DNA from 3 places in the Pseudomonas caspiana genome. Region 1 is predicted to be linked to each of the others. Evidence: predicted binding sites of a transcription regulator. Region 1 holds the regulator's gene; each other region holds the start of a gene.

Region 1 (6,287 bases):
ACCGCGTTGCGCACCAAGTGGACCAGCGGATCGGCAAGCGCCTCTACGAGGTTCTTGTCCAGATCGGTCTCTTCACCGACCAGCTCCAGGTTGATCTCTTTCTTGAGCTGACGAGCCAGGTCGCGTACGAGTCGCGGGAAGCGGCCAAACACTTTCTTGATCGGCTGCATCCGGGTCTTCATCACCGCGGTCTGCAAGTCGGCCGTTACCACATCAAGGTTGGAAACCGCCTTGGACATGGCTTCGTCGCCGCTATTAAGACCCAGGCGCACCAGACGGTTACGCACCAGCACCAGTTCGCCGACCATGTTCATGATCTCGTCCAGGCGCGCAGTGTCGACCCGAACGGTGGTTTCGGCTTCGGATGCGACCGGCTTTTCAGCAGGTGGCGCAGCCGCTTTAACCGCTGCAGGAGCAGGAGCAGGAGCAGCGGCTTTGGCGGGCGCTGGCGCAGCAGCTGGTTTGGCAACTGCGGCCGGAGCAGGCTTGGCTGCTGGCGCTGGTGCTGCCGCTTTAGCGGGCGCAGCAACTGCCGCAGCGGCTGCTGAACTGGCGGCTACTTCAGGCTCAAACTTGCCTTTGCCGTGCAGCTCATCAAGCAGCGCTTCAAATTCGTTGTCGGTGATTTCATCGCCCTTGCCTGCCGATGCAGCAGAGGCAGTGGCAGCAGGAGCCGGAGCCGGAGCTGGAGCGGCTGCGGCAGCAACGCCGTTAGCATCGAATGAACCTTTGCCGTGCAGCTGATCAAGCAACGCTTCGAATTCATCGTCGGTGATGTCACCGCTTTCAGCCTTGCCAGCGGGCGCGGCAGCCACCGGAGCGGCAGCAGGTGCTACGTCAGGAGCAAACTGACCTTTGCCATGCAACTGGTCAAGCAGCGATTCGAATTCCGAGTCGGTGATTTCGTCACTTGCGGCTTCGCCTGTCGCTGCCGGCGCTGCAGCAACTGCTGCTGGCTCCTTGGCTGCATTGAGCGAATCAAGCAGGTTTTCGAATTCGGTATCGGTGATCTCGTCCGAAGGCGCTTCAGCGACGACTTCAACCGGCGCCTCCTCCACGACTTCAGCAGGCGCTTCGTCAGCCGATGCTGGCTCTGCCAGACGCGCCAGTGCAGCCAGCAATTCCGGTGTAGCCGGAGTTACTTCACTGCGCTCACGCACTTGGCTGAACATCGCATTGACCGCATCCAGCGCTTCAAGGACCACGTCCATCAATTCCGAGTCTACGCGACGCTCACCCTTGCGCAGGATGTCGAAGACGTTCTCGGCGATGTGGCAGCACTCCACCAGCTCATGGAGCTGGAGGAAGCCGGCGCCCCCTTTTACAGTGTGAAAACCGCGAAAAATTGCATTGAGCAGATCTGCGTCATCCGGTCGGCTTTCCAGCTCGACCAACTGTTCAGACAACTGCTCCAGAATTTCGCCGGCCTCTACCAGAAAATCCTGAAGGATCTCTTCATCGGCGCCGAAGCTCATTGGGGTGCTCCCTAAAATTAACCGTCAACAGACCAGACTTAGAAGCCCAGGCTCGATAGCAGATCGTCTACATCGTCCTGTCCGGACACAACGTCTTCCCGTTTATCGGCATGAATCTGCGGACCTTCACCCTGTTTGATATGTTTTTGTGGATCTTTTTCTGCGCGGATGGATTCGTCGTCGTGTTCGATGCCCGCAAAGCGGTCTACATGACTGGCCATGAGCACCAGTTTGAGCAGATTGCTCTCGACTTCAGTGACCAATTGCGTCACGCGTTTGATCACCTGGCCGGTCAGGTCCTGGAAGTCCTGAGCCAGCAGAATGTCGTTGAGGTTGGAGGAAACCTGGTGGGTATCCTTTTCGCTGCGCGTCAAGAAACCATCAACACGGCGCGCCAGTTCACGAAACTCTTCAGCGCTGACTTCACGCCGCATGAAACGCCCCCAGTCCGCACTCAAGGCCTTGGCCTCGTCGTTCAGACTGTGCATCAGCGGAGTACTTTCCTCGACCAGGTCCATGGTGCGGTTAGCCGCACCTTCCGTGAGCCTGACAACATACGACAGGCGTTCGGTGGCGTCCGTGATCTGGGACACTTCTTCAGCTTGCGGCATGTTCGGGTCAATCTGGAAATTGACGATCGCACTGTGCAGCTCGCGCGTCAGCTTGCCGATTTCTTGATACAGGCCACGATCTCGAGCCTGGTTAAGCTCATGGATCAGTTGCACAGCGTCGCCGAAACGGCCTTTTTCAAGGCTCGTCACGAGCTCGCTTGCGTGTTTTTTCAGGGTCGCTTCAAACTCGCCCATTGACGTTTCGTTGTTCTCCATAGAGCCCTCGCGGCATACATCAGCTATTGACGCGCTCAAAGATCTTGTCGATCTTTTCTTTCAGCGCCTGAGCCGTGAATGGCTTGACGACATAACCATTGACGCCGGCCTGAGCCGCTTCAATGATCTGGTCGCGCTTGGCTTCTGCGGTCACCATCAACACCGGCAGGTGTTTGAGGCGCTCATCGGCACGCACTTTACGCAGCAGGTCGATACCGGTCATCCCAGGCATGTTCCAGTCCGTTACCAGAAAGTCAAAGGAACCGCTTTCCAGCATCGGCAACGCGGTAAGCCCGTCATCGGCTTCGGACGTGTTGGTGAAGCCCAGATCACGCAGCAGGTTTTTAATGATCCGCCGCATCGTTGAGAAGTCATCAACGATGAGGATTTTCATGTTCTTGTCCAATTCGACCTCCAAGCAGTCTTTGACGCGTTCAGCACCTGAACGCGCTGTTCAATCAATACTGGCACAGCTCACATTGGCTGCACGAAAACGACGACGGGCTTGGTAAATCAACAACTATGGAAACCGCACAGCAAATCCACGGGCTGCATGAAAGCTATTGCTTTTAACAGTCCGTGGAGCGAATGCCTGTATGGCTCCAGCCTTGTCCACTGTCCCACGTAACGCTTTGCACAGCCTGCTCACACGCGACACGCAATCACCAAGGATTACGTACCACCTGTCAACGCGCTCGCCACTCTCCCAAACGCCCTCGTAAACGAGCTGCGCACTGGCTGTGTAACTGGCTGACTCGAGATTCACTGACCCCCAGGACCTCACCGATTTCCTTGAGGTTCAGCTCCTCGTCATAGTACAGCGCCAAAACCAGACGTTCACGTTCCGGCAAGTTGGCGATTGCATCTGCCAACGCAGCCTGGAAGCGTTCATCTTCCAGGTCACGCGACGGCTCAAGCGAACCGCTTGCGCCATCCTCATGCAGTCCTTCATGTTCGCCGTCCTGCAAAAGGTCGTCGAAACTGAAGAGGCGACTGCCCAAGGTATCGTTCAAAATCCCGTAATAATCATCGAGACTCAATTGGAGTTCGGCCGCAACCTCATGATCTTTAGCGTCGCGACCTGTTTTTGCTTCAATTGAGCGAATTGCGTCACTGACCATGCGCGTATTGCGGTGGACCGAGCGAGGCGCCCAGTCTCCCTTACGCACTTCATCGAGCATCGCACCGCGAATACGAATCCCGGCATAGGTCTCGAAACTGGCACCCTTGGTGCAATCGTACTTGGTGGACACTTCCAACAAGCCGATCATGCCTGCCTGAATCAAGTCTTCAACCTGAACACTGGCTGGCAAACGAGCCAGCAAGTGGTACGCAATGCGCTTGACGAGCGGAGCATACCGCTCGATCAGCTCATATTGCGAGTTCCGGGACGCTTTGCTGTACATCTGATAGCCGCTCGCGGTCATTGAACAGGCCCTGCGCTTGTCTGGTAAACCAGTCGCTCAACGAAGAACTCGAGATGCCCACGCGGGTTGGCAGGCAGTGGCCAGGTATCGACCTTCTGCGCAATAGCCTTGAACGCCAGGGAGCATTTGGAGCGTGGAAAAGCTTCGTATACCGCACGTTGCTTCTGGACAGCCTTACGCACGCACTCGTCGTAAGGTACGGCGCCTACATATTGCAAGGCCACGTCCAGAAAACGATCAGTCACTTTGGTCAGCTTGGCGAACAGGTTGCGCCCTTCCTGCGGGCTCTGGGCCATGTTGGCCAGAACGCGGAAGCGGTTCATCCCGTAGTCGCGGTTGAGCAGCTTGATCAAGGCATAGGCGTCGGTGATGGAAGTAGGCTCATCACACACCACCAGCAACACTTCCTGAGCCGCCCGGACAAAGCTGACCACTGACTCACCGATACCGGCGGCCGTGTCGATCACCAATACGTCAAGATTATCGCCAATGTCGCTGAAAGCCTGGATCAGGCCAGCGTGCTGCGCCGGACTCAGATGAACCATGCTCTGCGTGCCGGAAGCAGCAGGCACGATGCGAATCCCGCCCGGGCCTTGCAACAAGACGTCGCGAAGCTCACAGCGCCCTTCGATCACATCAGCAAGGGTGCGCTTGGGCGTAAGCCCCAGAAGGACATCGACATTGGCCAGGCCAAGGTCGGCGTCCAGCAGCATGACGCGCCGGCCAAGCTCGGCCAAGGCCAGCGAAAGGTTCACTGACACGTTAGTCTTACCGACGCCACCCTTGCCGCCGGTCACCGCGATCACCTGTACGGGATGCATGCTGCCCATGTTAGTTTTTTACCTTGTGTTGCGTAGACCGAAGCCAGATTGCGGGCGACACGCTCAATGAAGAGCCGTGCCAGGCAGACCATCGATGCAGGTAAGTTTCAATTGTTCGCATCACTTAACCGACCCGTTTGTTGGGGTTGTGGTAAAGGTCGGCGAACATATCCGCCATGGCCTCTTCGCTTGGCTCTTCTTGCATCTGCACATTGACCGCGCGCGTCACCAATTGGTGCCGACGTGGCAGGTGAAGATCATCAGGAATTCGTGGTCCATCGGTCAGATAGGCCACAGGCAACTCATGACTGATGGCAAGACTGAGTACTTCGCCCAGGCTGGCGGTTTCGTCCAGCTTGGTCAGGATGCAACCGGCCAGACCACAGCGTTTGTAGCTGTGATACGCGGCAGTGAGCACCTGTTTCTGGCTGGTGGTTGCCAGCACCAGATAATTACGCGACTTGATACCGCGCCCGGCCAGGCTTTCCAGCTGCATGCGCAAGGCCGGGTCGCTGGCTTGCAGGCCCGCAGTGTCGATCAACACAACACGCTTGCGCAACAGAGGGTCCAGCGCCTGCGCCAGTGATTGACCAGGATCAACGTGAGTCACCGGCACATTGAGAATACGACCCAATGTCTTGAGCTGCTCCTGAGCACCGATACGGAAGCTGTCCATGCTCACCAGAGCAATGTTCTGCGCGCCATACTTGAGTACGTAACGCGCCGCCAATTTGGCGAGTGTGGTGGTCTTGCCCATGCCGGCAGGGCCGACCATTGCAATGACACCACCCTCTTCAAGCGGCTCGACATCAGGCACTTCGATCATGCGGGCCAAATGAGCCAGCAACATGCGCCAGGCCTGACGTGGCTCGTCGATATCAGGGATCATTTCCAGCAGGTCGCGGGACAGAGGGCCAGACAACCCTACACGCTGCAGACGACGCCACAGGTTGGCCTGTGCCGGACGGCTGCCCTGCAACTGATTCCACGCCAGGGAGCCGAGTTGGACTTCCAGCAGCTCACGCAGGCCGTTCAATTCAAAACGCATCGAGTCGTAACCGCGCTGGCTGGCAGCCGGAGCAGCCGGAGCAACCTGCGGCTGTGCGAACGGACGCGGCGGCTCTTCAAGCGTCGGCTCGATGTGGGTGTCAGCAGCACTCAGCGGCAAACCGGCGAACAACTGCCGATTGACTGCCCCGTCGCTATCACCACGATTATTCAGTTCAGCCTGGGCCGAGACGATGCGCGACTGGGTTTTGCGCAACTCGTCCTCAAGCTCGATGTTCGGTACACGGGGTGCGAGCGCAGAAAGCTTATAATCTAGGGCAGCAGTCAGCTCGACGCCACCGGCGATTCGCCGGTTGCCGATGATGGCCGCTTCTGCGCCCAGCTCATCACGAACCAGTTTCATGGCTTGACGCATATCGGCGGCGAAAAATCGCTTAACTTGCATGACTCACTACCTCAGCCGTTAGGCCCGACAGTCGCTACGATGGTTACTTGCTTGTTGTCAGGAATTTCCTGATACGCCAACACATGCATATTCGGTACAGCCAACCGCCCAAACCGCGACAGCATGGCCCGAACCGGGCCGGCTACCAGCAGAATCACTGGCAAGCCTTGCATCTCCTGACGCTGGGCGGCGTCGATCAGCGAACGCTGAAGTTTTTCCGCCATGCTTGGCTCTAGAAGAACGCCTTCTTCCTGACCCTGACCAGCCTTCTGCAAACTATTGAG
Region 2 (6,287 bases), 910 kb from region 1:
CATTGATACAGAGGTTGAGCAGCGAATTTTCCAGCTGGGCCGGGTCAATCAACGCAGTCCAGAGATCTGCGTCAGCACGCACCTGTATGTCGACGGAAGGCCCGACAGTACGACGGATCAGCTCTTCCATGCCCATGATCAACGTATTGACGTTGGTTGGGATGGGCGCGAGGGTCTGACGGCGCGAGAACGCCAGCAGCCGGTGAGTCAGCGCCGCCGCCCGCTGTACCGCCCCCTGAGCCACAACCAGATAGCGATCCACATCGGCAACGCGCCCTTGACCCAGGCGCATCTGCATCAACTCCAGGCTGCCGGAAATACCCGCCAACAGGTTGTTGAAGTCGTGGGCGATCCCCCCCGTGAGCTGCCCGACCGCTTCCATCTTCTGCGACTGACGTAGCGCTTCTTCAGCCACCTCGCGCTCGATGATCGCTTCGCGGATACGTTGCTCCAGGGTCAGGTTAAGGTCCTGTACCGCTGCTTCGGCCTTTTTCCTGGCCGTTACATCAATGGACGAGCCGATCAGCCCGATGACCTCACCCGTGTCACTAAACAGTGGCGCCTTGACTGACAACCAGGTCGCTGCTGAGCCGTCAGCGAGTCTGACCTGTTCTTCGACTTGCTCAGACACGCCACCATTCATGATCCGCTGATCGGTGGCCATGATGACCCGAGCCTGATCCTTGTCCTCAAGATACTCGAGGTCGGTTTTACCGATATAAAACTCGGGAGGTTTGCCGATCAGCTCTGTGGTGCCACGGTTTGCAACCAGCATCCGTCCCTGGCGGTCCTTGGCATACACAACGCCAGGAACCGCGGCCGTAAACGTGCGTAACAGCGCGGTAATCCGGTCGCGCTCAGCCTCAGCTTCGCGACGCAGTTCGATATCCAGAAGCACGCCGAGAAAGCGCGTCGGCTTGCCCTCTGGACCTAACTCGACCCGGCCCTTGGCCTCCAGCCAGCGATAAGTGCCGTCGCGATGCAGCACACGGTATTCGCATTTGAAAACGCCGCCACGCAGCAAGGTCAGACCGATTTCGCTTTCCACGCGAGCCCTGTCGTCAGGGTGGATGGAGGCCGTGACCTTCTCCAGCGGCAAGCCTTCAACGGCCTCCCGTGGAGTCAAACCAAACGTAGCGGCATATCGATCATCGCCAATGACATGGTTGTCCTGCACATGCCACACCCAAGTGCCGATGATCGCATCGGCATCCAGTGCAAGCTGCAACCGCTCGGCTGCATCTTTTGCCGGAAACTCAAGCGGTCCGCTGTTATCCGGTCCTTCATCCTTAAAATCGCTGCTCATGCCCAACCATGCTTATCGTGATACCGAGGCCCTGGTGGCCGATTGCGCTGAATGGTGCCGATGCGGGCGAGCTATTACAAGCCGTTGCAATGACTAGGCGCTCAATCGGGAAATAACATCGTTCAATCCGACAGACAAACCGTGCAGATCATGGCTGGCCGCCTGGGTGCGTTTGACGTTGTCCTGATTGGTGCTGGCGATCGCTGTGATTTCGGTGAGATTGCGCGATATATCCTCAGCCACTGAAGTCTGTTCTTCAGCCGCCGTAGCGATTTGCCGGTTCATGTCGCGAATGGCCTCCACGGCAGTGGTGATACGGTTGAGCGTGGCGCTGGCATTACTGACCTGCTCGACACTCTCTTCGCTACGACTCTGACCGCCTTGAATAGCGATTACCGCATCGCTGGCACCGGTCTGCACCGAGTTGATGATCTGGTTGATCTCGGCAGTCGACACCGCCGTGCGTTGCGCCAATGTGCGCACTTCGTCAGCCACCACTGCAAAGCCGCGTCCGGCTTCACCGGCTCGCGCAGCCTCGATAGCCGCGTTCAACGCCAGCAGATTGGTCTGATCCGCGATACCGCGAATCACTTCGAGCACCTTGCCGATACGCACGCTGTCGGTTTCCAGCCGCTGAATCACATTGGCGGTATTGCCGATTTCACTGCACATCAGATTGATCGTGCTCATGGTCGATTGCATGACCTTGTCGCCTTCCCGCGCATGGTGATCCGCATCATCAGCAGCTTTGGCTGCCTGAGCCGCATGCCGGGCGACTTCCTGTGCCGTTGCCGACATTTCGGTCATGGCCGTCGCGACCTGGTCGGTGCGCTCGAACTGCTCGTGGGTGCCTTGGGCCATCAGCGTCGCAATGGACTTCAACTCGTTGCCCGCAGTGTCCAGATCCGACGTGCTGCGTTTAAGCCGGTTAAAAGTATCCGCCAGAAAATCCCGCAGGATATTGGCCGCGACCGCCAGATGACCAAGTTCATCCTGACGCTTGATATTGACACGCTCGCCGAACTTGCCTTGACTCAACTGCGCAACGTAGTCGATCAACATGCGGATTGGCGCGATCAGGTTGCGGTTGACCACCCACCATGTCAGCACACCGACCAATAGCGCGGAAGCCAACATGATCAGCGCCCCCAACAGAATCGTCCGGTCGGCTGCGTTGCTGATCAGCACTGACTGCTCGCCGCTGTTCTTGCGCAGGCTGTCTACCAACTGACTCATCTGCTCGCTGGCCGCACGGTCGACGCCCTTCACCGCGACATCACCGGCTACCGGATCGCCACCCGCCGCAACAAATGCATCACGCCCTTTGCGATAAGCCACACCCAGAGTTTTGTGTTCATCCCTTAGCTTCTGCACCTGGGTCAGCGTCGAAGCCGGAACACCCTCTACCAGTGCGAGCTTCCCGAGGGATTCCTGAACCTGACGTTCCTGCTCCTCGAACTGCGCCCAGAACTTGTCACGATCGGCTGGCAACTTGCCGCGCAGCAAAACGTTCTTCCACTCCTGCACCTGAATCTTGAACTCAAGGTTGGCCTCGTCGACCAATTGCGACGCATGCACCGGACCTTCGAGCAAGCCGCGGTAAGACTGGACGTTATTGGAAAGGAACTGGAAACAAGCCAGCGCAATCAGCAGCACCAACACCAGACTGCCACCCAGCATGCCCAGAATCTGGAGTCGAAGGGATTTAGCCATTGAACGAACACCTCGGGGGGGGATCTGCGGCGGCGCGCAGACCAGAAAATTTCGACTTCCTTGTGCAAGCGTTACGGACGAGAGACTCGTAACGTGCCTGTTTGCGCATCGGCTTAAGGGGCGGGTTCTTGAGGGCCGCTGATCGTGTTGAGTGGTATCAAGAGGATTAGGTAAACGAGCGTCGAAGCTTTTTTGGAGACCCGCAACTGAGAGTTCTTCTCAACCAAACACAAACCGTTGAATTGGAAGACCCAGCTGTAGGAACTGCCGAAGGCTGCAATGGCGGTGCGTCAGGTTTAACGCAATTGCAGCCTTCGGCAGCGCCTACAGAAAATGAATTTCGATCAGTCCACCTGCCCAAACACCTGACTCGGCCGTCGCAGCGTCGGGTCGAACGGGTTGATCCTTGCGCTGATGACTGCGGCCTCTCTCTTGAGCAGTTCCACCACGGTCAATAACCGGTCCGGTCCGAGGCGATCGCTGATGGTGGCGACGCTGAGGGCGGCAACCGAGCGGCCTTCGCGGTCGAATATCGGGACTGCGAGACCGGCCATGCCCGGCAGCGCGCCGGTGTTGCGTGCGGCGTAGCCGAGGCGGCGGACGTTTTCCACTTCTGAGCGCAGGAACACTTCGTCATAGAGATGGAAGTCTTTGAGGCGTGGCAGGTTGTAGCGGATGACCGTGTCGCGCTCTTCTTCGGGCAGGTAAGCGAGAATGGCCAGGCTGCCCTGCCCCACGCCCAACGCAACACGCCCGCCGATGTCACCGGTGAAGGTGCGGATCGGGTAAGGGCCTTCGCTGCGATCCAGGCAAACAGCATCGAAGCCGCTGCGCGCCAGCAGGAACAGTGAGTCGCCCAGAGATGCCGAGAGACGCAGCATGCTCGGGCGGACTACGTCCCGCAGGTTGCTGGTCTTGCCCGCTTTGGCCGCGAGCGCGAAGAACTCGATGCTCAGCCGATAACGTTTACTGCGCTGGTCCTGTTCGACCATGCCTTCATCCATCAGGCTGCGCAGCAGGCGGTGCGTGGTGGGCTGCGAGAGGCCGACTTGCTGGGCGAGTTGGGTGACGCGTTCGCCCTCTTCGGAGCAATCCCCTAGGCAGCGGAGCACCGCGAACAGCCGCGAGACCGCGCCAACACCGGTATCCTTTGAATTTTCATTCCGCTCAGTGGAATTCATATGATCACTTTTCGATAACTAATTCATTGAACGAAAGAACTGAAAGAAATATATCGTCCAGTGAAATTCACCCTTTCGCCCATCCTAGTCTTCGTCTTAATCTCAGTCCACAGGGCGATTTGAACAAAACCTGGTAGCCGACTCAGAGCGAGCACCAACGTCCACAGCAACTGCAAAGCTTTCATTTCGCATCTGCCCATAACAAAAACGCACTGCAACGCTGTGCGTGATGAAAAGGTGGAACGCAGCTATGGCTTTTTTGCAGCTTGAAGGTCTCTCCAAACGCTACGGCAGCATCGACGCCGTGGTCGCCACGAATCTGGCAGTGGAGAAAGGCGAATTCGTTTCTCTGCTCGGCCCGTCGGGCTGCGGCAAGACCACTACCCTGCAAATGATCGCCGGCTTCGTTGATGTCAGCGACGGTCGTATCGTCCTTGATGGCCGTGACATCACTCACGCCAAACCCAGCAGTCGCGGTCTGGGGGTGGTGTTTCAGAGTTACGCCCTCTTCCCCCACATGAGCGTTGCCGACAACGTCGCCTTTGGTCTGCGCATGCGTAAAGTACCAGCGGCGGATATTCAGCGCCGGGTGGCTACGGTGCTGGAACTGGTACGCCTGAGCCAGCACGCCCAGCGTTATCCGCGTGAACTGTCAGGCGGTCAACGGCAACGGGTTGCACTGGCACGAGCGCTGGTGATTGAGCCGCCGGTGTTACTGCTCGATGAGCCACTGTCCAACCTCGACGCCAACCTGCGCGAAGAGATGCAGTTCGAGATTCGCCGCATTCAGCGCGAAGTCGGCATCACCACGTTGATGGTGACTCACGACCAGGCAGAAGCACTGTCCATCAGTGACCGCGTGGTGGTCATGCAGGCCGGGCGTATCACCCAGATTGACGAGCCATACAAACTTTATGAACACCCCCGTACGCGGTTCATTTCGGGCTTCGTCGGCAAGGCCAACATGCTGCCCGGTGATCTGGACAGCGAGGGCTGCGCTCAAGTGCGGCAGACACCGGGCGACGGTGCGCTGACCCTCAGCCTTCGTCCGGAAAAGATCGATCTGGTGGCCGCTGGCACCGGGCGTTTGCAGGGCAAGGTCATCACCCGTTATTTCCTTGGCAGCCAATGGCTGTACCGCATCGAAACCGCGATCGGCGAGTTGACCGTGGTACGCCGCAACGACGGCGACGCGCCCATGGAAGAAGGCACGGCGGTGGGCATGGACTGGCCCGCCGGTTTGCTGCGCGTACTGGATGCCGACGAGGTGCACCCATGAGCCTGCTGGCCGATATGCGCCGCGGCGGGCGCGGCTATTTACTGTCGGCACCGGCACTGGTGATGTTCACTTGCCTGCTGCTGGTCCCGCTGGCACTCACGCTGATCCTGTCTTTCAACGTCTTTGACTATGAAGTCGGGGTTAAAAGCGACTCCTATACCCTGGCCAACTATGGCGAGGTGCTGACCGATTCGTACTTCTACGAAATCTTCCTGCGCACCTTCTGGATCAGTGCGCTGGTGACCTTGCTTTGCGTGGTTATCGGGGTGCCTGAGGCCTACATTCTGAGCCGCATGGGCACGCCCTGGCGTTCAATCTTTCTGATTCTGATCCTCACGCCGCTGCTGATTTCCGTGGTGGTACGCGCTTTCGGCTGGAGCCTGTTGCTCGGTGCCGATGGCCTGATCAATCAGGGCATACAAGCGCTGGGCGGCCAGCCAATCAAAATGCTTTACACCCCTTTCGCCGTGATCATTGCACTGGTGCACGTGATGCTGCCGTTCATGATCATTCCGATCTGGACCTCATTGCAGAAACTCGACCCTGCGGCTGAGCAGGCCGCGCTGTCCCTCGGCGCCAGTCAGGCCAAGGTGATGCGCCTGGTGGTGTTGCCCCAGATCATGCCGGGTGTTTTATCAGGCACATTGATTGTTTTTGGCTTGTCGGCGAGTTCCTTCGCGATCCCCGGCCTGCTCGGCGGACGCCGCCTGAAGATGGTTGCCACGGTGGTCTACGACCAATACCTCTCGGAGCTGAACTGGCCCATGGGTGCGACCATTGCGGTGGCGCTGTTGCTGGTCAACCTGCT
Region 3 (6,287 bases), 1.4 Mb from region 1:
TATCTGGTAGATGGCTCCAGGTACGAAAGGCTTCACGTCCTCTCTAACGTCCTCGTCTTCGAGCTCTTGTGCCGTTAGGTGGCAGAGGTCATCTATGTCGATGCCTATTGATGCAGCCGTGCTCAAAATAGCTATTAGTGCTTCTCTAGTTTCTCTAGCTTGACTGTCCATGCCGACGATCTCCTTTCTGATCTCCTTACCATAGCGGGAATGCCAGATAAGGCAGGATCAATTCGAACTAACGAAAGCTTTGGCAGTAGCGTCAAGGAATACGTCATGCGCTTTCAGACGTGCATTACGCCTCCGATCAGGATATCTGGCATCCATCCAAGTACAGATGAATCGCTGGATTAGCGCCGTTAACTGAACTCTGCTTACAGGCCAGTCCTTACTCTGCAAAGGTCCCCTCCCGGAAACCAAACGCTCGTAAATGCTCCACCGCAACCGTCAACAAGGTCGTCTTGCTCGCACCATCGGCCTAACATGATTCCGTCAAGACGTGTCTACCGGACGCTTACCCTTATTCAAGTCGCCCTAGTATGCCTAGCCGTCCAGCGGAGTCTTAGCGTGATAAAAGTGTAGTAGGAGTCGCTTGTAGCAACCAAGTATGAAAAGCACCATTGCTAAAGGGGCTCATTCGCGATAAGGCGTTGGCGGATGCTAGCAATCACGTCTGCCGGCTCAAGCTCGCCGAGTGCCACCAGGTTAAGCTCTGCCTGGGTCTGTGCATCGACCTCAAGACCTTCGAGCCGCTGGGATGCGATCGCGTTGGCCACAGCCCGGCGGCGCTCTTCGATTTCATTTGTGTCAAGCATGATTTTTTCTCAATTCTAATCGTGCGGGCTTCCGCTGCAAGGACGGGCAATTGTTTGGCCAACTCCGTTGGCATCCACATGCCGACGCGTTCTTAACCGTGCAGGAGCTAGTTTACAGCGGCCATGACCCGTTGGGACATCTGGCTGGCGCGCTGCCGACTGAGGCCACTGTTCTGAGCGATTTCAGGCTGAGACTTTCCGCCGAAAAGCAGGCGCCGTTTGCTCCGAATTTTGTCGAAAGTGAGCCGTCCTAGCCGTGGCTGGATGCTTTCAACTCCGCAGCTGCCATTGGCAAGCTTTGCATTACTACAATATTACCAAGTCATTGAGGTGGGACGTGATCCCCTATCTTTGATCTTGTAACACTCCTAAACCCGCATGATTGTAAAAACTGTCAACATTTAAGGGCATCTTTGGCGATCATAGCGATGCCGCAGCCTGATGTAATCGACACGATCACATGCGTATCCGCGATTGCCCATCCTATTGACGTGGGAAATAGACGTTCTGCTACATGGGGGCCAGAGGCAGGGCAGTACGGATATCGCAGGCGGCTCATTGGCTAAGCCACTGCGTCATCAATGGAAAATCAAGGGCAGTCCATCAAAGCTTGAACTTGCCCACCAGCGTATTGAAAGAAATCGCCAGACGCGACAATTCCTGACTTGAAGCGTTGGTCTGGTTTGCACCGGCGGATGTCTGGGTCGACAGGTCTTGGATATTAACCAGGTTGCGATCGACTTCACGCGCTACTTGAGCCTGTTCTTCGGCTGCGCTGGCGATCACCAGGTTGCGCTCGTTGATTTCGCTAACCCCAGCGCTGATTCGCTCCAATGCTAGGCCCGCCTCGGCTGCCAGCGACTGTGTACTTTGAGCCATCGACTGGCTTTTGCCCATCGACTGTACGGCTTCGTCAGCGCCTGCGCGTACTATCTTGATCATCGCTTCGATTTCGCCCGTGGAGGCTTGAGTGCGATGGGCCAGCGCCCGGACTTCGTCGGCGACTACCGCGAAGCCCCGGCCCTGTTCGCCTGCCCGAGCGGCTTCGATGGCGGCATTGAGAGCTAACAGATTGGTTTGTTCAGCGATGCCGCGAATCACGTCCAGCACCTTGGTGATGTCACGAATCTGACCAGCCAGGGTTTCGACACGCTGCGTGGAATCATTGATGTCCCCGGCCATGGTGTTCATCGCCATTACCGTCTGCTGCACTTGATACTGGCCTTTGATCGCATCTTCTGCAGTCTGGCTCGACACTTGGGACGTACTGACCGCATTTCGGGCAACCTCTTCCACTGCGGCAGTCATCTCGTTTACCGCGGTCGCGGCTTGCTGGATCTCATCATTCTGACGAACCAGCCCACGTGTGCTGTCTTCGGTGACTGCGGTCAACTGTTCAGCAGCTGAGGCCAACTGATCAGATGCGTCCGCGATCTGCTGCACGGTGCCTTTGAGGTCTTTTTGCATGCTGGACAGCGCTTTGAGTAGTTGCCCGGTTTCATCCTCGCTGTTCGACGTGATCTCTTTGGTCAGGTCGCCCTGAGCGATGCGAGTGGCACTTTCCACTGATTGATAGAGCGGTCGGGTAATCATGCGCGTGACCACCAGTCCCAGAATGATGGCGGCAGCGGCTGCCACAAGTCCGCCGATAATCAGAGCCCAGGTGACTTGCTGGTTGGTATCGTTTCCTGCTTTGGCAACGTCAAGCGCTTGTCGGGCATTTGACTCGATCATGATATTCACTTCACCAATGGTCTTGCGATACGCGGGGTTCGCAGTTGAATCAGCAAACTTGGCGGCCTGATCGACGTCACCACTTTTCAGCAGCGAAAAGATGTTTTCTGCGGCTGCGACGTACGCAGGCCAGTCCCGCTCGAAGTCATTACCTGCCGCGCGCTCGTCAGCTTCCAGAGGAGTGGCGCGATAGATTTTGAATTGTTGCTCAGCTTCTGCCTGGTTATCCTTGAAAGACAAAACGACCGCGTTGATTTCTTCCGGCGCAGCTTTGCGTAACCCCAGGTTGATGGCTCTGAACATGTCCCGGTGGGTGGCAATCACGTTGGCTTTAACCGAATCGGTTTTCTGGATCGAGACCAGATTATTGCTGACCGTGCTCTGCAACAGACCGTATATGGTTGAGATCCCGCTGTACCCCAGCGCTGCAACACCGACAGTGATGACCGCACATAGGCCAAAAGCGAACAGCAGCTTGGATTTGAGCTTCAGATTGAGGAGCTGGGACATGGGGTTTACTCAGGGTGGTTGTTGTTAGAGTCGAGGGTTTCGAGCATTAGGAACCTCTCTAGCATTATTATCGACTGGACGGGGCCAAACTTTATTGATGTACCAATGCTTCTGGTGGGCTTGCGGTGAGAAAAAGTGAATACATACGTGCGGATGTAATGCACTGTTTTTTCTAAAATAAATTCAACTTTCGTTAAAACCTTTCTCTGAACAGATGCTTGGCGAGAATGGTGCAGTCCAATTGCCAGAAAAAGCCGCTCTTACATTTCATCTGAGCGCTGCGCAGTAATCGAAGCTATTTTTAACACTTCTCAGCAGAGGGAGCGGCCTAGGCGCGATGATCGTCAAATGCTCAATGGCATCTTCTGGATTTGTGCTCTGGCGAGTAAAAATTGACCGCGTATGCGCTGCCGCTATGTGCTTGCCAGCAAGGGATGTGACAGCCGGGTTTTGCGTCTAAAGGCAACCACCACGGTACACAGCGGTTAATTCCTATGCGCAAGCTGCATCGTCAGCCTTTACCCGGCCCGCCTCGGTTGCTTAACGGACCTCATGCAAACAACGCAGATTGAACGGCGGTTCACTTTGCTCAAGGAAAAACGTTGGAGCTTGACACGTTGTGACAACTCGCTAGCAGCATAAAAAGCCATGGCGACAGTGAGCTGCATCGAGAGATGCTTAGGGCTTGATGTCAGGCAACCCCTAGCACATTTGTACTATTGTTTAATTATCATGCAACAAATACCATTTTATGTGTTGCCGTCGTTATTGATTCAAATACTGTATTGAGTATGCAGCCCCATAAAGAATAGCTCCCGCTAAACTGCCTGCGGACTATCGAGGTTATTTATTATGTCGAAGACACATTTAAAAAATAATGATTTTATATTAAAGCGTGTATTGACGCCGCGCAACACAAGAAAGTTATCCTATATTTTTTTGGATAAAAAAGCTTTGCGCTTCTAACTACATAGAGGCTGCAACCTCTTAACTGGGCGAGCCGCAAAGGTCAATCGCACTCATTGCGATGAGTCAGGACAAGATATTTTAAATAGATTTTCTTGATGAATATTTAGCCAGCAGAGAAAAGTCTGAATGTCAAACAGTTATATGGAGCTGCTAAGCCTAGGTAATGAAGCTGAAAAATTGTCAGCTGAAATCTTCAAACTGTGCGCAGAAGTCAATAAGATTTACGACAGCGTTTTTACGGTCTATGAAGATCTTGGTGTTATTCAGAATCTAATCTTAGAGCAACCCGAGATGATATGCTCTAGCTATCAACTGCCGGATACGCTACGCGTCGATTTAGAAAAGATTATCGCCTCTATGCTCGTCCTTGAAAAAAGCATGAAGGCTCGTTTAGCCTGTTATGGTTTGCAGTTGGATCTTCTTCGCTCCAAAGTTGAAAACTTAAATCTAATTCAGCATGAATTTAGTACATTGGAATCCAGTACGGCCTTAAAGTCCAAGCTACTAAGCAGCTTGGATTTTGTCTGCGAAAGAGTTGCGTTGCTCTTACGTGCAGAACGATTTTAATGTCAGAGCGCTGAAGAACACCGCTGATGATATCGCTTCAACAGCGTTGAAGCCCCCAGTCCCTTACAGCGCGCTGGCGCGTGACCCGGCAGAGTCCAGAAGGCCTGATAATGGTTGCCGCAGGATCAGCGTTGGCTCACATGCCTGACGAGCATCTCAGAAATCCGCGATGTACCTGCGCTACTAACGAATTGCAACGTCGCGGCGGCTATCTGGGATTTTCTTCGAGAGTTCTTTCAGTGATCTCAGACGAGTGACCTGCCGCGGCTAGGGCAACCTCAATTGATCAACACAGTTAGTGCCTCACGATACCGCACGCGCTTAGGCCAAAGGGCCAGCGTCAGGACTCAAATGCCCACAATTACCGGATGATAATCAGCGCCAAGTATTTACAAGTGACTCATCAAATGTTCGCTCGAAATCTCCAGCAATTCAATAGTACACCTGTACTATCGAAAAGCATCACCTTCTGGATTACAGTTTTTCTGCCAGACCTGAGGTTTACATATCGCCAAGCAGGATCACCGTTATGTTCAGCCCTTTGTTTTCATCGTATTATTCACTGCATCATATGCTCACACCTGCCCAACCGGCATGACCAAGTGGGGGGAGTCGGAATCCCGCAGTTCGGTTCAGTGGTGTCTCCAGAATGGAACCTTCGCCTCATCAAATCGCAAATAGGAGGATTCTAAAAACTTCAAGATTGTCTTTATTTCAAATGACATCCAATTTCGATCGTGTCATTGAGAACCCTTTGGTGGAAAATTCGTATCAGTTATACATTCTAACTTCGTTATCAGGTAAGCAGTATTTATGAGGGCGATTACATGAAGCCTTGGCTCACAGCCTTCACTGTTATGGGTTTGCTTCTTTCATTAGGAGGATGCAACGTGTTCTTGATTACCGGAAATACCCCGACAGCTTCTGATCACCTGGCCGTTCCTTCCGATATGTCAAACCAGCGTTTTTTTGATTGTGCGGAGTCCAGCATCAGCAAACTATCGGAGACCAATAGTTCATGGCAGGAAGTCACGTTAAAGGACAGTGCGAACGGCGTGCTTGAATCCGGAAACTTTGATGAGAAGAATATCGCCGGCTTCCGCGCCCGCATTGAGCGTGCGCAAGGGACCAGTGAGGCGCAAATCGTGATCAAAGGCGGTGGCGCCTATTTTATCGACTTGGGCGTGGCGCAGGCGATAAAGGACTTCAGAACCACGCTGGCCTCGTGCGTTTCAAGCCCGCCGTAGCAACCTGAGCCCCCTCCCCTGAATTGAACGGCGCATGCCTGGTATGCGATGCAAGCAACCACTCAATTCGCCAGCCGTACCCGATTGACAAGCCCATCATCTCGCGCAGCCGGGCTGTATCGGAATGACAGGTATTTACTTACAAACACTAATAGTTATCATTCGCTCAAAAAACTAATACAAAAGGTATATACGGTGACTCGATCGCGCATTTATTCAGCGTCCCTGTCGTTGCTGGGCATTCTGGTTGTCCCTGATCTGCAGGCAGAGACGGCGTCCGCGCTAAACCTGCCCGCAACCGCTGTGAACAGTGAATACAGCGAGCAGAGCTACAGGCCAACCGAAACCAGGAGCGCACTGAAAATCGATGCTCCGCTGCGGGACATCCCGCAAACTGTCAACGTTATTCCCCAGAGCGTGATCAAGGATCAGGGGGCGCAGTCGA

The links. The regulator FliA, encoded in region 1, starts transcription of late flagellar genes. The targets are predictions, from matches to a motif close to CTAAAGTTTNNNNNNNNNNNGCCGNTAA.
Positions count from the first base shown of each region.
Region 2: the regulator FliA is predicted to act here: its motif matches at 3,125-3,152, upstream of ABRP31_RS12355 (methyl-accepting chemotaxis protein).
Region 3: the regulator FliA is predicted to act here: its motif matches at 3,127-3,154, upstream of ABRP31_RS14470 (methyl-accepting chemotaxis protein).

Region 1 is NZ_CP167995.1:1,765,182-1,771,468, reverse strand. Features, by position in the region: gene ABRP31_RS08000 (chemotaxis protein CheA) at 1-1,475, opposite strand, end outside; gene ABRP31_RS07995 (protein phosphatase CheZ) at 1,514-2,302, opposite strand; gene ABRP31_RS07990 (chemotaxis response regulator CheY) at 2,322-2,696, opposite strand; gene fliA (RNA polymerase sigma factor FliA) at 2,989-3,729, opposite strand; gene fleN (flagellar synthesis regulator FleN) at 3,726-4,559, opposite strand; gene flhF (flagellar biosynthesis protein FlhF) at 4,675-6,003, opposite strand; gene flhA (flagellar biosynthesis protein FlhA) at 6,015-6,287, opposite strand, start outside.
Region 2 is NZ_CP167995.1:2,677,765-2,684,051, reverse strand. Features, by position in the region: gene ABRP31_RS12360 (PAS domain-containing protein) at 1-1,306, opposite strand, end outside; gene ABRP31_RS12355 (methyl-accepting chemotaxis protein) at 1,400-3,019, opposite strand; gene ABRP31_RS12350 (IclR family transcriptional regulator) at 3,364-4,200, opposite strand; gene ABRP31_RS12345 (ABC transporter ATP-binding protein) at 4,451-5,479, shown strand; gene ABRP31_RS12340 (ABC transporter permease) at 5,476-6,287, shown strand, end outside.
Region 3 is NZ_CP167995.1:3,151,803-3,158,089, reverse strand. Features, by position in the region: gene ABRP31_RS14485 (hypothetical protein) at 1-171, opposite strand, end outside; gene ABRP31_RS14480 (antitoxin VbhA family protein) at 624-815, opposite strand; gene ABRP31_RS14475 (TrfB-related DNA-binding protein) at 923-1,081, opposite strand; gene ABRP31_RS14470 (methyl-accepting chemotaxis protein) at 1,419-3,059, opposite strand; gene ABRP31_RS14465 (hypothetical protein) at 4,155-4,595, shown strand; gene ABRP31_RS14460 (hypothetical protein) at 5,423-5,842, shown strand; gene ABRP31_RS14455 (TonB-dependent siderophore receptor) at 6,038-6,287, shown strand, end outside.